Regions from separate parts of the Streptomyces sp. NPDC005728 genome, predicted to be linked through region 2. Evidence: riboswitches for the same ligand, from Rfam matches in the RefSeq annotation. Region 2 holds a riboswitch; the other holds the start of a gene.
What was found. Region 2 has a riboswitch for cobalamin ahead of metE (5-methyltetrahydropteroyltriglutamate--homocysteine S-methyltransferase). Riboswitches for the same ligand answer to the same signal wherever they lie in the genome.
Positions count from the first base shown of each region.

Region 1: another riboswitch for cobalamin. It lies ahead of ABZ471_RS13810 (ribonucleoside-diphosphate reductase subunit alpha); the one in region 2 lies ahead of metE (5-methyltetrahydropteroyltriglutamate--homocysteine S-methyltransferase).

Region 1 covers NZ_JBEXYL010000016.1:24,914-32,126, forward strand. Annotated here, with positions in the region: gene ABZ471_RS13805 (ribonucleotide-diphosphate reductase subunit beta) at 1-825, opposite strand, end outside; gene ABZ471_RS13810 (ribonucleoside-diphosphate reductase subunit alpha) at 825-3,197, opposite strand; cobalamin riboswitch at 3,323-3,460, opposite strand; gene ABZ471_RS13815 (GNAT family N-acetyltransferase) at 3,500-4,006, opposite strand; gene mctP (monocarboxylate uptake permease MctP) at 4,133-5,743, opposite strand; gene ABZ471_RS13825 (DUF3311 domain-containing protein) at 5,740-6,006, opposite strand; gene ABZ471_RS13830 (GntR family transcriptional regulator) at 6,144-6,908, opposite strand; gene nagB (glucosamine-6-phosphate deaminase) at 7,132-7,213, opposite strand, start outside.
Region 2 covers NZ_JBEXYL010000191.1:70-7,232, reverse strand. Annotated here, with positions in the region: gene ABZ471_RS46610 (hypothetical protein) at 1-111, opposite strand, end outside; gene ABZ471_RS46605 (threo-3-hydroxy-L-aspartate ammonia-lyase) at 202-1,170, opposite strand; gene ABZ471_RS46600 (PAS domain-containing protein) at 1,181-1,831, opposite strand; gene ABZ471_RS46595 (hypothetical protein) at 1,924-2,382, shown strand; partial or broken gene ABZ471_RS46590 (sugar phosphate isomerase/epimerase and 4-hydroxyphenylpyruvate domain-containing protein) at 2,325-2,723, opposite strand; gene ABZ471_RS46585 (IclR family transcriptional regulator C-terminal domain-containing protein) at 2,634-3,074, shown strand; gene ABZ471_RS46580 (alpha/beta hydrolase) at 3,121-4,017, opposite strand; gene ABZ471_RS46575 (helix-turn-helix domain-containing protein) at 4,135-5,169, shown strand; cobalamin riboswitch at 5,328-5,544, shown strand; partial or broken gene metE (5-methyltetrahydropteroyltriglutamate--homocysteine S-methyltransferase) at 5,697-7,163, shown strand, end outside.

The DNA of each region.
Region 1 (7,213 bases), on a different contig from region 2:
CGACTCGGTGTTCATACCGGGGAGGCCGTCACCGCACAGGTCGCGCGCGAACTGCAGCTCGGCCTCGACGGCCTCCGCCAGCATGTCGGTGACCTGCTGCTGCAGCTCGTCGTCGAAGAGGTCCGGCTCCTCCTTGCGGACGGTGTCGACCACGTCGAAGGCGAAGGACATGTGCATCGTCTCGTCGCGGAACACCCAGTTGGTGCCGGTGGCGAGACCGTGCAGCAGACCCCGGCTGCGGAACCAGTAGACGTACGCGAAGGCGCCGTAGAAGAACAGGCCCTCGATGCACGCGGCGAAGCAGATGAGGTTGAGCAGGAAGCGCCGGCGATCGGCCCTGGACTCCAGGCGGTCCAGCTTCTCCACCGAGTCCATCCACTTGAAGCAGAACTCGGCCTTCTCGCGGATGGACGGGATGTTCTCCACGGCCGCGAAGGCGGCGGCGCGGTCGTCCGGGTCCGGGAGGTAGGTGTCGAGCAGCGTCAGATAGAACTGGACGTGCACGGCCTCCTCGAAGAGCTGGCGGCTCAGGTACAGCCGCGCCTCCGGGGAGTTGATGTGCTTGTACAGCGTCAGCACCAGGTTGTTCGAGACGATCGAGTCGCCCGTCGCGAAGAAGGCCACCAGGCGGCCGATCAGGTGCTGCTCCGACGGCGTCAGTTTCGCCAGGTCGGCGACGTCCGAGTGGAGGTCGACCTCCTCGACGGTCCAGGTGTTCTTGATGGCGTCCCGGTAGCGCTCGTAGAAGTCCGGGTAGCGCATGGGGCGCAGAGTCAGCTCGAAGCCGGGGTCGAGCAGGTTCTTCTCGGTGTTCGGGACGGTCATTACTGGCAGGCCTCGCAGGACTCGGGGTTCTCAAGGGAGCAGGCGACGGCGTCGGGGTCGGCCACCTGCTGGACGGGGATGGTCGCTGGTGCCTGTGCCGCGCGGGCGATGCGGGTCGCCGGGCGCGAGCGCAGGTAGTACGTCGTCTTCAGGCCCGACTTCCAGGCGTACGCGTACATCGAGGAGAGCTTGCCGATGGTCGGCGTCTCCAGGAAGAGGTTCAGGGACTGTGCCTGGTCCAGGAACGGGGTGCGGGCCGCGGCCATGTCGATCAGGCCGCGCTGCGGGATCTCCCACGCCGTGCGGTACAGCGCCCGGATGTCCGCCGGGATCCACGCGAAGCCCTGCACCGAGCCGTTGGAGTCGCGCAGCGCCTCACGGGTGCGCGCGTCCCAGACGCCCAGCTCCTTGAGGTCCTGCACCAGGTAGGAGTTGACCTGGAGGAACTCGCCGGACAGCGTCTCGCGCTTGAACAGGTTGGAGACCTGCGGCTCGATGCACTCGTACACGCCTGCGATGGAGGCGATGGTGGCGGTGGGCGCGATCGCCAGCAGCAGCGAGTTGCGCATGCCGACCGCGGCGATCCGCTCGCGCAGCGCCGCCCACCGCTCGGGCCAGGTCAGCTCGGCGTCGTAGTGGTCGGGGTGCAGCACGCCCTTGGCCGTACGGGTCTTCTCCCAGGCCGGCAGCGGGCCGTTGCGCTCGGCCAGGTCGGCGGAGGCCTCGTACGCGGCGAGCATGATGCGCTCGGCGATCCGGGTGGACAGCGCCTTGGCCTCGGGCGAGTCGAAGGGCAGACGCAGCTTGAAGAAGACGTCCTGCAGACCCATCGCGCCCAGGCCCACCGGACGCCACTTCGCGTTGGAGCGGCCCGCCTGCTCGGTCGGGTAGAAGTTGATGTCGACCACGCGGTCGAGGAAGGTGACGGCCGTGCGGACCGTCTCGTCGAGACGCTCCCAGTCGATGTCCCCGTTGCCCACGAACGCACCGAGGTTGACCGAACCCAGGTTGCAGACCGCCGTCTCGCCGTCGTCCGTGACCTCCAGGATCTCCGTGCACAGGTTGGAGGAGTGGATGACGTGGCCCGGCTCGGCGGTCTGGTTGGCCGTGCGGTTGGCGGCGTCCTTGAAGGTCATCCAGCCGTTGCCGGTCTGCGCGAGGGTGCGCATCATGCGGCCGTACAGGTCGCGGGCCGGGATGGTCTTCCGGGCCAGCCCGTCGGCCTCGGCCCTGCGGTAGGCCGCGTCGAACTCCTCGCCCCACAGGTCGACCAGCTCCGGCACGTCCGCCGGGGAGAACAGGGACCACTGCTCGTCGGCGTTGACCCGGCGCATGAACTCGTCCGGGACCCAGTGCGCCAGGTTGAGGTTGTGCGTACGGCGGGCGTCCTCACCGGTGTTGTCGCGCAGCTCCAGGAACTCCTCGATGTCGGAGTGCCAGGTCTCCAGGTACACCGCGGCCGCGCCCTTGCGCCGGCCGCCCTGGTTCACGGCGGCGACGGAGGCGTCCAGGGTCTTCAGGAACGGGACGATGCCGTTGGAGTGCCCGTTGGTGCCGCGGATCAGGGAGCCGCGCGAACGGATCCGGCTGTACGACAGACCGATGCCGCCGGCGTGCTTGGAGAGGCGGGCGACCTGGTGGTAGCGGTCGTAGATGGAGTCCAGCTCGTCCAGCGGGGAGTCGAGGAGGTAGCAGGACGACATCTGGGGGTGCCGCGTACCGGAGTTGAACAGGGTGGGGGAGGAGGGCAGGTAGTCGAGGCGGCTCATGAGCCCGTAGAGCGCCGCGACCTCGTCCACCGAGCGGGCCGTGTCGTCCTCGGCGAGGCCCGCGGCGACACGCAGCATGAAGTGCTGGGGCGTCTCGATCACCTGGCGGGTGATGGGGTGCCGCAGCAGGTAGCGGCTGTGCAGCGTGCGCAGGCCGAAGTAGCCGAAGCGGTCGTCGCCGGCCGCGTCGACCAGCGCGTCCAGCCGCTCGGCGTGCAGCCGTACGAACTCCGCGGTGCGGTCGGCGACCAGGCCCTCGCGGTGGCCCACGGCGACGGACTCGGTGAAGGACGTCACGCCCTGCGAGGCGGCCTCGGTGCGGATGGTGATGGTCAGCAGCCGGGCGGCCAGCCGGGAGTAGGCGGGGTCCTCGGAGATGAGTCCGGCGGCCGCCTCGGTGGCCAGCTCGCGCAACTCCGTCTCGTCCGCGCGCGCGGACCGGCCCCGCAGCGCGGCCGCGGCGACCCGGCCGGGGTCGGCGTCGGGGAGGTCGGCGGTCAGCTCGGTCAGGGTCCGCAGCAGCGCGGCACCAGGACCGTCCGTCTCCACCGGGGCTCCGGTCGCCTGGATGGCTGAAGCCGGGGCGGCTGGCGCGATGGTCACGTGGGGCTCTCCCTCGCTCGGCACGGGGGCCTGGCGGAGGGCAGGGGGCAGCACGAGCGCGCACGGCGTCGCGTCCACCGGCCCACTCCACGAGGCCCGGACGTCTGAAGGCACCCGGACCGGACGGCCGGGCGCGCGCTGCCGGCAGGTCCTCGGACTGGACAGGCGTGCGGATGCACGCAAGTACACCGTTGCGGGACAGTTCCGGATTCGCACCGGATTCCCCTGCGGCGACAGCGAGGACGAGCATACATCTAGTGCCGGGCTGTCGTGTCACCCCCAGATGTTGTGTCGCTGTCGCTTCAGAGGGTCAACTCATAGGTGAGGAGAGTGATCTCGGCCAGGTGGGGAAGGGGGCTCCAGTCCCGCTCGGGCGTGCGAACGAAACCCAGGCGCTCGTAGATGCGGTGGGCGCTGTGCATGGCGCCCTGCGTGGACAGGACGACGCGGGTGCATCCTGCGGTACGGCGTGCCCGGTCGATGCAGGCGCGCACGAGGGCCTCGCCGGCGCCCTGGCCGCGGCCGGCATGCGCGACCGCGAGCATGCGGATCTCGGCCTCTCCCGGGCCCGCTATGTCGGCCATGGGGCCGCCGGAGGGGACGAAGGTGGCGCCGCCGAGGAGCGTGTCCTTCCGGACGGCCACGAGGACGTCCGCCGCGGCGGCCCGTTTCGCGACGTCTCGCAACTCGCCGAGGTAGGCGTCGCTCTCGCCGAAGTCGAGGAGTCCGTCCTGGAGGTAGGCCTGGGCGGTGATCTCGCCCAGAGCGGCGTATTCGGTGGGCTCGGCCGACCTGACGAGGATGTCCATGGTGCGAGTGTGCACGACGGCGGGCCGCCGGTGGTCCTGCTTTCCGGGGGCCCGCTGCGGGTTCTCTGTGGCTGGTGGCGCCCACGCGGCGGGGCCGTATCCGATACGGCCCCGCTCTGCGCGGCTCTAGTGGGTGCTTCCTGCCGTGGCGGGCGGAAGCTCCACCTCGACGCCCGGGTCGCCCGCGTCCGCCGTGTAGTCCTGCGGCCTGGTCTCGTCGAGACCCTCGGGGGCCTTCACGGCCTTCAGGACGAAGGTGAGGACGACGGTGACGACGACGTTCAGCACGAACGCGGTCAGACCGATGTAACCGATCTCCCCGATGCCCGGGATCTCCTTGGAGTTGCCGCCGAAGTGCTTCTGCGTCGGCGAGGCGATCCCGTACGCGGCGACCGTGCCGTAGACCATGCCGACCGCCCAGCCGGCGAGCAGCGCCCAGCGGTGGAGCCAGCGTGTGAACAGGCCGCCGACCAGGGCCGGGAAGGTCTGCAGGATCCAGATGCCGCCCAGCAGCTGGAAGTTGATGGCGACCGTCTTGTCCATCGTCAGGACGAAGACCAGCGCGCCCACCTTCACCAGCAGGGACACGAGCTTGGAGACCCGGGTCTCCTCCTCGGCCGTGGCGTCGGGCCTGATGAAGTCCTTGTAGATGTTGCGGGTGAACAGGTTCGCCGCCGCGATGGACATGATGGCCGCGGGCACGAGGGCGCCGATGCCGATCGCCGCGAAGGCCACGCCCGCGAACCAGTCCGGGAACATGTCCTCGAACAGCTGCGGGATCGCCAGCTGTCCGTTGGTGACCTTCACCCCGGCCGCGATCGCCATGAAGCCGAGCAGTGCGAGCAGGCCCAGCATCAGCGAGTACAGCGGCAGGATCGTGGTGTTGCGCCGGATCACCTCACGGCTCCGGGACGACAGCGTCGCGGTGATCGAGTGCGGGTACATGAACAGCGCGAGCGCCGAACCGAGCGCCAGCGTGGCGTACGTCCACTGGCCCGCGGGGGCCGGCACGAGCCCGCCCGCACCCGCCTTCGTGAACTTCTCGCCCGCCTTGGCGAAGATGTCGTCGAACCCGCCCAGCTTGATCGGGATGTAGATGATCGCCACCGCGATGACGATGTAGATCAGCGTGTCCTTCACGAACGCGATCAGCGCGGGGGCCCGCAGACCCGACGAGTACGTGTACGCGGCCAGCACGCCGAAGGCTATGAGCAGCGGCAGGTCCTTGACGAACCAGTTGGTGTTCTCGCCGCCACCGACGCCCATCACGTCCAGCACGGCCTGGATGCCGACCAGTTGGAGCGCGATGTACGGCATCGTCGCCAGGATGCCGGTGACCGCCACGGCCAGCGACAGGCCCTTGGAACCGAAGCGGCCGCGCACGAAGTCCGAGGTCGTCACGTAGCCGTGCTTGTGCGAGACCGACCACAGGCGGGGCAGGAAGGTGAAGATCAGCGGGTAGACCAGGATCGTGTACGGCACCGCGAAGAAGCCGGCCGCGCCCGCCGCGTAGATCGCCGCCGGTACGGCGACGAAGGTGTACGCCGTGTACAGGTCGCCGCCGAGCAGGAACCAGGTGATCCAGGTGCCGAACGACCGTCCGCCCAGGCCCCATTCGTCCAGCGACTGCTCGTTGTCGGGCCGGCGCCAGCGCGCGGCCAGGAAGCCCATGACCGTGACGGCCAGGAAGAAGAAGATGAAGACGCCGAGCGCGACGCCGTTGACGCCGTCCTTCATCGGGTCGCTCCCTCGTCCTGCGTGGCCTTGCGGGCGCTCTGGTCACGCTGCCACAGCTTGTAGGCGAGCATCGTGAGTGCGGTGGAGATGACGACCCACAGCATCTGGTACCAGTAGAAGAACGGGATCCCGATGAACGCGGGATCCGTCTTGCCGTACGAGCCCACCCACAGCATCGCCGCGAAGGGCGCGACGAGACACAGACCGATGATCACGCGGACCGGTGTCACGACCGGTGGTCTCACTTCGGGTGTTTCGGACATGCCACGGCTCCGTCCCCTTGCTGATCATCTGTTGTAATGCGCAGGCAATCTAGGTGACGGTGTCAGCGCAGCGGAAGACCTCGTCCGCATATCGGTATGTCGATTTCGGGTCTGTGATGTGAAGACGCCAACTCAGGTCAGTCCTGAGGGCGCTTGAGCCTCGCCACGAACTTGTACCGGTCGCCTCGGTAGACGGAGCGCACCCACTCCACCGGCTTGCCCTCGTGGTCCAGGGAGTGGCGGGAGAGCATCAGCATCGGCAGGCCCACGTCGGTGCCGAGCAGGCCTGCCTCGCGCGGGGTGGCCAGCGAGGTCTCGATGGTCTCCTCGGCCTCGGCGAGATGGACGTCGTAGACCTCGGCGAGGGCGGTGTACAGGGAGGTGTACTTCACCAGCGAGCGCCTGAGGGCCGGGAAGCGCTTGGCCGACAGGTGGGTGGTCTCGATCGCCATCGGCTCGCCGTTGGCCATGCGCAGCCGCTCGATGCGCAGCACGCGTCCGCCGGCCGTGATGTCGAGCAGCTCGGCAAGCCGGTCGTCGGCGGTGATGTAGCCGATGTCCAGCAGCTGCGAGGTGGGCTCCAGGCCCTGGGCGCGCATGTCCTCGGTGTACGAGGTGAGCTGCAGTGCCTGCGAGACCTTCGGCTTGGCGACGAAGGTGCCCTTGCCCTGGATGCGTTCGAGCCGGCCCTCGACGACGAGTTCCTGCAGGGCCTGGCGGACGGTGGTGCGGGAGGTGTCGAACTCGGCCGCCAGCGTGCGCTCGGGCGGGACCGGCGTGCCCGGCGCCTGTGTCTCCGTCATGTCGAGCAGGTGCTTCTTCAAGCGGTAGTACTTGGGCACGCGCGCGGTACGGACGGTCGTCCCTGCCTCGTTCTCCGCACTGCCGACGTCGGTGCTCATGCTCTGCCTTCCCGGCTCCTGATGCCGAAAGCGACCGACATCCCATCGGCCACGGCTCACATCGTGGCACGGCTTGCCGTGTCAGGGATCCACCCGCACGCTCCGTGATCTCCTCTATATACCGTCGGACCCGCTGTTGGTCTAGTCCAACAGGGCGCAGGGCTGGCGGCGACGGTGCCTCGATGCCGCCGCCAACTCCGGGACGGCTGTCCCGCCCCCATGTCTAGATCCCCTGCCAGTCCGGCTTGTTGGCGTAGGTGTGCCGGAAGTAGTCGGCCAGTTTGAGCTTGGACGCGGCGGCCTCG
Region 2 (7,163 bases):
CTCACCGCTCGTCGCCCGCCGCCACGCGGGGACCAGATCGCGCTCACCGCTCGCCAGCAGCCGCTCGATCCTGTCCAGGCGGCTCCCGGCGTCGTCCGTGCCTTCGGTCATGGCGAAGATTGTCCCGGGTCGCAGAGGCCGTGTCCGGGCGGGGTGCCCGACCGCCTCCGGGACGGCCGGGTACGGGCTCCGAGCTGCGGGTCAGCCGCCGATGAGCCGGCTGAACCGCTCGGCGTCGATGTTGCCGCCCGAGGCGATGACGCCGATCCGGGGCGGAAGGTCCTCGACGCGTCCGGCCAGGAGGGCGGCCAGGCCGGTGGCGCCACTGGGTTCGAGGACGATCTTCAGACGCTCGAAGGCGAACCTCATGGCGCGGACGATCTCCTCGTCGCTGACAAGGGCGACGGCGTCGACCAGACGCTGGTTGATGCCGAAGGTGATCTCGCCGGGGGTGGAGATCGCCTGGCCGTCGGCGATGGTGCGGGGCACGGGGATGGTGACCCGCTCGCCGCTCTCCAGGGAGCGCTTCGTGTCGTCGCCCGCTTCGGGCTCCACGCCGATCATCCGGATGCCGGGGTGCAGGGCCTTGGCGGCGGTGGCACTGCCGGCGATCAGGCCGCCGCCGCCGACGGGCACGAGGAGCGCGTCGAGTTCCCCGGTGTCCTCGAGGAGTTCCAGGGCGGCGGTGCCCTGGCCGGCGATGACATGGGGGTGGTCGTAGGGCGGGATCAGGACCAGGCCGCGGTCCTCGGCCAGCGCCTCGCCGAGGGCGGTGCGGTCCTGGGTGTAGCGGTCGTACGTCACGATCTGCGCCCCGTATCCCGCGGTCGCCTCCCTCTTGGAGCGGGGGGCGTCCTCGGGCATGAGGATGACGGCGCTGGTGCCCAGTTCGCGTGCGGCCAGGGCGGTGGCCTGGGCGTGGTTTCCGGAGGAGTAGGCGGCGATGCCCTTGGCCAGTTGCTCGGGGGCGAGCTGGGCGGCCGCATTGTAGGCGCCGCGGATCTTGAAGGCGCCGATCCGCTGGAAGTTCTCGCACTTGATGAACACCTCGGCGCCGACGAGTGAGTCGAGCGTGCGGGAGGTGAGTACGGGGGTGCGGTGGGCGATGCCCTTGAGGCGCGCGGCGGCCTCACGGACGTCGTCGAACGTGACGGGCGAAGCGGCAGTCATGAGGGGCCCTTCACTTGGTGTAGTTGTAGACGGTCGCCCGGGACACCCCGAGCAGGTCGGCGATGGCCTGGGCCGCATCACGGGAGTCGAAGTAACCGTCAGTGTGGAGCTGCCGGACGAGCGTCCTCTTGGCCTCCCGGCCCAGCGATCTCGGGGTGCCGCCGCGTTCGGCGGCGAGCGTCTCGACCGTCTGGCGCAGCTCGCGGGCGTTGCGGTCCCGCAGTGTCTCCAGTGCCTGCTCACCCTGCTCGGTGTCGGTGGCGACGAGGTTGGCCAGGGCGAGTGTGACCGGCGAGAGCACCGAGACGTCCAGGTTCAGACACAGGGCCGCGATGTACTCGCCGGCGCTGTTCTTGATGCCGATCGACGTGCTCTTCGCCGGGCGGCCGTCGGGGAACCGGTTGGGGTAGTTCTGGATGACGCTGGGGTACTGCGGGTCAGCGATGCGGGCCAGCCCCAGCTCGGTTGCGGAGTCGCCGGCCCGGCGGCCGGAGAGGTTGTTCTCGATCGCCCGGATCGCGTGCTGCGGGTCGCGCAGGTCGTGCAGCACCACTTCGCACAGGCCCGGGAACATCCGGCCCAGGGCGACGGCGATCTTCTCCGCTTCGCCGATGAGGTGCTCGTCCGCGGTGGCCGCAGCGGTGCCTCTGACGTGGTCCATGGCGATCTCCCCCGCAGACGTCCATTGATCTCGACCGTTTTGATCTCGACTATTTTTCCAACTCTGGATAATGAGGCTAAACGATCGCTGCCGTGCCGTCCAGGGGCGCCATCGTGCCGCACATGCTCGACGACTCCGTTCTGGGCCTGACCTCGGCCGACGCGGGCTCCATGGGTGGCTGGACCACGTTCCGCGCGGCGAGCGGGAGCAAACCGAGGCCGTCGCCGACCGGAACGTCTGCCCCGGCGTATGAGGCGACCTCTCTACCGCGGCCGGCCTCGTTCTGCGGCCTGCACCTCGTACACGTGGTGAGCACGTGGTTGCCGCAGCTGATCGGCGCACGGGCCGACAGCGGCAACGAGAGCCGGGGCTTGACCGCCTTCGCCCTGGCCAGGCTGGTGGGCGAGCTCGCCGTCACCCTCGTACCGCTCGCCCGGCGCGCCGCCTCGGCAGCGGTTCTCCTGGCTGCCGGCGCCTCCCACCGTCCGGCGGACTACCTCCGCTGGGCGGCCAGCCGGATGGGGGCGTTCGCGGCGCCGTATCCGCGGTAGCCGCCGGTGCGCTGCACGAACTCGAAGAAGACGTGGCCGACCGTCTCCGTGTACCAGTGCCGGAACTCGCCGCCCTGCTCGTCCCGGTCGTAGAGGATGCCGAGTTCGCGGTATGTCTCGACCTCGCCCTCGGGGAATTCGTACCGTGCCCGCAGGTCGTCGTGGTAATTGGCGGGGACGCGCAGCAGGTCGGCGCCCGCCGCGTGGAAGCCGCGCACCGCCGCGACGAGGTCGTCCACGGCGAAGGCCACGTGCTGGGCGCGGGTGCCGGCTTCGTCCGTCGGGCTCGGGGCGAGGTTGCGGACCAGGCGCGGTCCGTCGGCCGCAGCGGACAGGGCGCGGCCGGCGCCTCCTCGAAGGTCCTGCTGCGTGACGTCTCCGAGGCACTCCTGCACCGGGTGGCCGCCGCCTCGCCCCAGGGTGAGGGGCATGCCGCACAGCTGCGGACCTGGGCGGCGGAGGCGACCGAGCGGGGCTACGCCGTCGGCAGCGGCGAGTGGGACGAGGGGCCGACCGCCGTGGCGGTGCCCGTGACCGGCCGCGGCGGCCCGGTCGTCGCGTCCCTCTCCCTCAGCGGCCCCAGCCACCGCTTCCCGTACGAGGCCGTGGAGCGCTTCGCCGCAGAACTCACCCAGGGTGCCCGGCTCATCTCCGACCAGGGCTTCCGTCACCCGCTGGGCAGCGAGGCCTGAACGGACGGGTGTAGACCGCGCCCACCTCGTGAAGGGAGACGCAACTTCACTCGGTGAGGGCACGGCGCAGGACGGCGCCCAGTTCGGCGAGTTGCCGCTGCGAGACGTCGGCGGTCTGGATCGCCAGTGACCCGTGGAAGGTGCCCGGCCACTGGCGCAGCTCGACCGACACGCCCGCCTGCAGCAGGCGCAGCGCGTAGTCGATGCCTTCGTCGCGGTTCGGGTCGAACTCCGCGGTGGCGATGTAGGCCGGTGGCAGACCGGACAGGTCGTCGGCACGCGCCGGAGCGGCGTACGGCGTGGCGGGCTGGGAGCCCAGGTAGTGGCCCAACGCCGCGGCGCGTACGGCACGCGTGTTCCAGGGCGTGTCGGTGAAGTTCCGTGCCGACCATGTCTGTTGGCGGTCGTCGAGGATGGCTTCGTTGAGCAGTTGGAAGCGGATCGGCGGGCCCAGCTGGTCGCGGGCCCGCAACGCCACTGCGGTCGCGAGGTTCGCGCCGGCGCTGTGGCCTCCGACCGCGATCCGGTCCGGGTCGATGCCGAGTTCGGCCGCGTGTTCGTGCGTCCAGGTCAGGACGGCGTAGACGTCGTCCAGGGCGGCGGGGAACCGGTGCTCGGGCGCCAGGCGGTAGTCGACGGTGATCACGACCGCACCGGAGAGGTGGGCTATCGGCGCAGCCCAGTGCTGCTCTGTGTCCAGGTCACCGACGACCCATCCGCCGCCGTGCAGCCAGACGACGGCACCTTGCGCCTGGCGCGGGCGGTACACCCGCACCGGCACGTCCGGATCGGCGGGCACCGTGCGGTCCTCGACCTCCAGTCCCGCGGTGTCCGGCGCCGGCCGCGCGGCGGCGAGCTCGGCGTAGATCTTTCGGTAGGCGACCGGGTCGGTCAGATCGGTACGGGGGAGCAAGGGGATGAATGCTTCGAGTTCGGGATCCATGCCGGACATCCTGACCGGCGCCGCCCCGGAGATCACCCGCCAACTGTCGGGCGTCCCGCCCGGATCACGCACCGATCGGCGCTTCTCCTCCCGGTCATGGGACCCTAACCTCCTGTCATGGAGGCACTGGCCGTACGGCTGTCAGGACTGGACCCGTACGTCGACGGCGCGATCCGCATCGTCGCGTTCTACGACACGCTCATGCGCCGGCGGGTGGATCTCCCGGCGCTCGCCCGGGCCTCGGCGGGCCTGGCCGAGTGCGTGGCCGGGGTCCGACTCCACGGCACCGGACAGGTGATCCGTGTCGCACCCGACGGAAGGCAAGCGTCCGCCCCGCCGTCACCCGCGTCCACCACCGCGCCGATCACCCTCGACGAGGAGGAGATCGGCACGGTGTGGCTGGAACGCCCAGGCCCACACAATCCGCTCGACGAAGTGCTCCTGGACCGGCTCGCCATCGCCGCCGCGGCGGTCGTCGAGCGGTACGGCCCGGCCCGCACCACCATGGCCGACCCCGCCCTCGTCGAACTGGCGATCAGCTCCGACAGCGACGAGGCGGCCCGGGTCAGGGCGCTACGGCTCCTGGGTTTCGCCGCCGGCCTGCCGCTCCACGTCGTCGCCGTACGGTCGCGGCTTCCGCTCGACCAGATCGGCGCCCTGCTCTGCCCGGGCCGCCCGGTGAAGGCGGCATCCCTCGCCGACGTGGGTGTCGTCCTGGCGGCCACAGTGGACCAGGACCGGTTCCCGGCAGGCGTACGCGCGGGCATCGGCGCCGCCGAAAGCCCCGATCGGTCCTGGCGGGAGGCCCGTACCGCCCTCCGCTTCACCACCCCACGCCAACCGGTCGTCCACTACGACGACTTGGGGGCGTTGACGCTGCTCGCCCAGGTATCCCAGGACACCGTACGAGACAACGCCGACGTGGCTGCCATCGCCCGAATGGCGGGCAACCCCGCAGACCTGGAGACGCTGGACACCTACTGCGCCGCCGGCTCCCTACGACGGGCAGCCGATCTCCTTCACCTGCACCACAGCAGCGTCGCCCGCCGACTCGAGCAGATCGGAAAGGTCCTGGACATCGAACTCACCGAACCCACCGGGCTGATGCGGGCAAGACTCGCCCTCACCGCATGGCGGCTGCTCAACGACTGAGAAGGGCCCGCCCAACACTTCTGGGCTCCTCCGAACCGGCAACACCCGACTGCTGGCCCGCGAGACCGGCCGGGGTTTCCACGTCCACGACCGACCCTGAGGCCCGGGGGACGGACCGAATGCAGGGGGTGGCGCCCCGGCAGTGCGCGTCACCCTTTAGGCTTGCTCCTGCAGCTGGTTCGCCCCGTCCGCCAGGCGGGATGCGTCGTAAGAGGGAACCCGGTGGAAATCCGGGACTGCCCCGCAGCGGTGAGCGGGAACGACCGCCGTCATACGCACTGGGTCCGGGAGGGCCTGGGAAGCGACGGCCAGTAGGTGTCCTCGGTGAGGACGTGCCCGCGAGTCCGAAGACCTGCCAACTGCCCGCGTATGAAGCACTCGTGCGCGGACATCCCGGTGACCTCGAGGGCGGGTCGGCGTACACACCGAACGGACGGCGCCTGGCCGCTGCCGTCCGGTGCGTCACCCCTTCGCGCTCTCGTCCCGTCCCCGGGATCTCAGGGATTCATCTCGCGAAGGAGATCTCCGTGACCATCAAGTCCGCAGCCGCGGCAGCACGGTCCACCGTGTACGGCTACCCCCGTCAGGGACAGAGCCGCGAACTGAAGAAGGCGATCGAGGGCCACTGGAAGGGCCGCGTCACCGCCGACACCCTGCGCGCCACCGCCGCCGAACTGCGCCGCACCCACTGGCGGCAGCTGGCGGACGCCGGCATCGACGAAGTGCCGACCGGCGACTTCTCGTACTACGACCACGTGCTCGACACCACCGTCATGGTCGGCGCGATCCCCGCACGCCACCGGGACGCCGTGGCCGCCGACCCGCTGGCCGGATACTTCGCGATGGCCCGCGGCACCCAGGACGCGGCGCCGCTGGAGATGACCAAGTGGTTCGACACCAACTACCACTACCTGGTCCCGGAGCTGGGCCCGGAGACGGTGTTCGCGGCCGACGCCTCGAAGCAGGTCGCGGAACTCAAGGAGGCCCTCGCCCTGGGACTCAAGGCCCGGCCCGTTCTCGTGGGCCCTGTCACCTACCTGCTGCTCGCCAAGCCCGCGCCGGGCGTGGCCGCCGGCTTCGACCCGCTCACCCTCCTCGACCGGCTGCTTCCGGTGTACGCCGAGGTCCTCGCCGACCTGCGCGCGGCAGGTGCCGAGTGGGTCCAGCTGGACGAGCCCGCCCTGGTCCAGGACCGCAGCCCGGCCGAGCTGAACGCAGCGGCCCGCGCCTACCGCGATCTCGGTGCCCGCAGCGACCGGCCCAGGCTGCTGGTCGCCTCCTACTTCGGGCCGCTCGGCGAGGCCCTGCCGGTGCTGGCCAAGGCACCGGTGGACGGACTCGCGCTGGACTTCACCGAGGCGGCCGCCGCCAACCTGGACGCCCTCGCGGCCGTCGGCGGGCTGCCCGGCAAGCGCCTGGTCGCCGGTGTCGTCAACGGCCGCAACGTCTGGGTCAACGACCTGGAGAAGTCCCTGGCCACGCTCGGCACCCTGCTCGGCCTGGCCGATCGGGTGGACGTCTCGGCCTCCTGCTCCCTCCTGCACGTCCCCCTCGACGCCTCGGCGGAGCGGGACATCGAGCCGCAGATCCGGCGCTGGCTCGCCTTCGCCCGGCAGAAGACCGCCGAGATCGTCACCCTGGCCCGCGGACTCACCCGTGGCCCGGACGCCATCGCCGCCGAACTGTCCGCCAACCGAGCCGACCTGGCCTCCCGCGCCGGCTCCCCCATCACCCACGACCCGGCCGTCCGCGCCCGCGCCGCCGCCGTCACCGAAGCGGACGCCCGCCGCTCCCAGCCGTACCCCGAGCGGTACGCGGCCCAGCGCGCACACCTGCAGCTGCCGCTGCTGCCGACGACGACCATCGGCTCCTTCCCGCAGACCGGCGAACTGCGCACCGCACGCGCCGACCTGCGCGCCGGCCGGATCGACGCCGCCGGTTACGAGGAGCGCATCAAGGCCGAGATCCAGGAGGTCATCTCCTTCCAGGAGAAG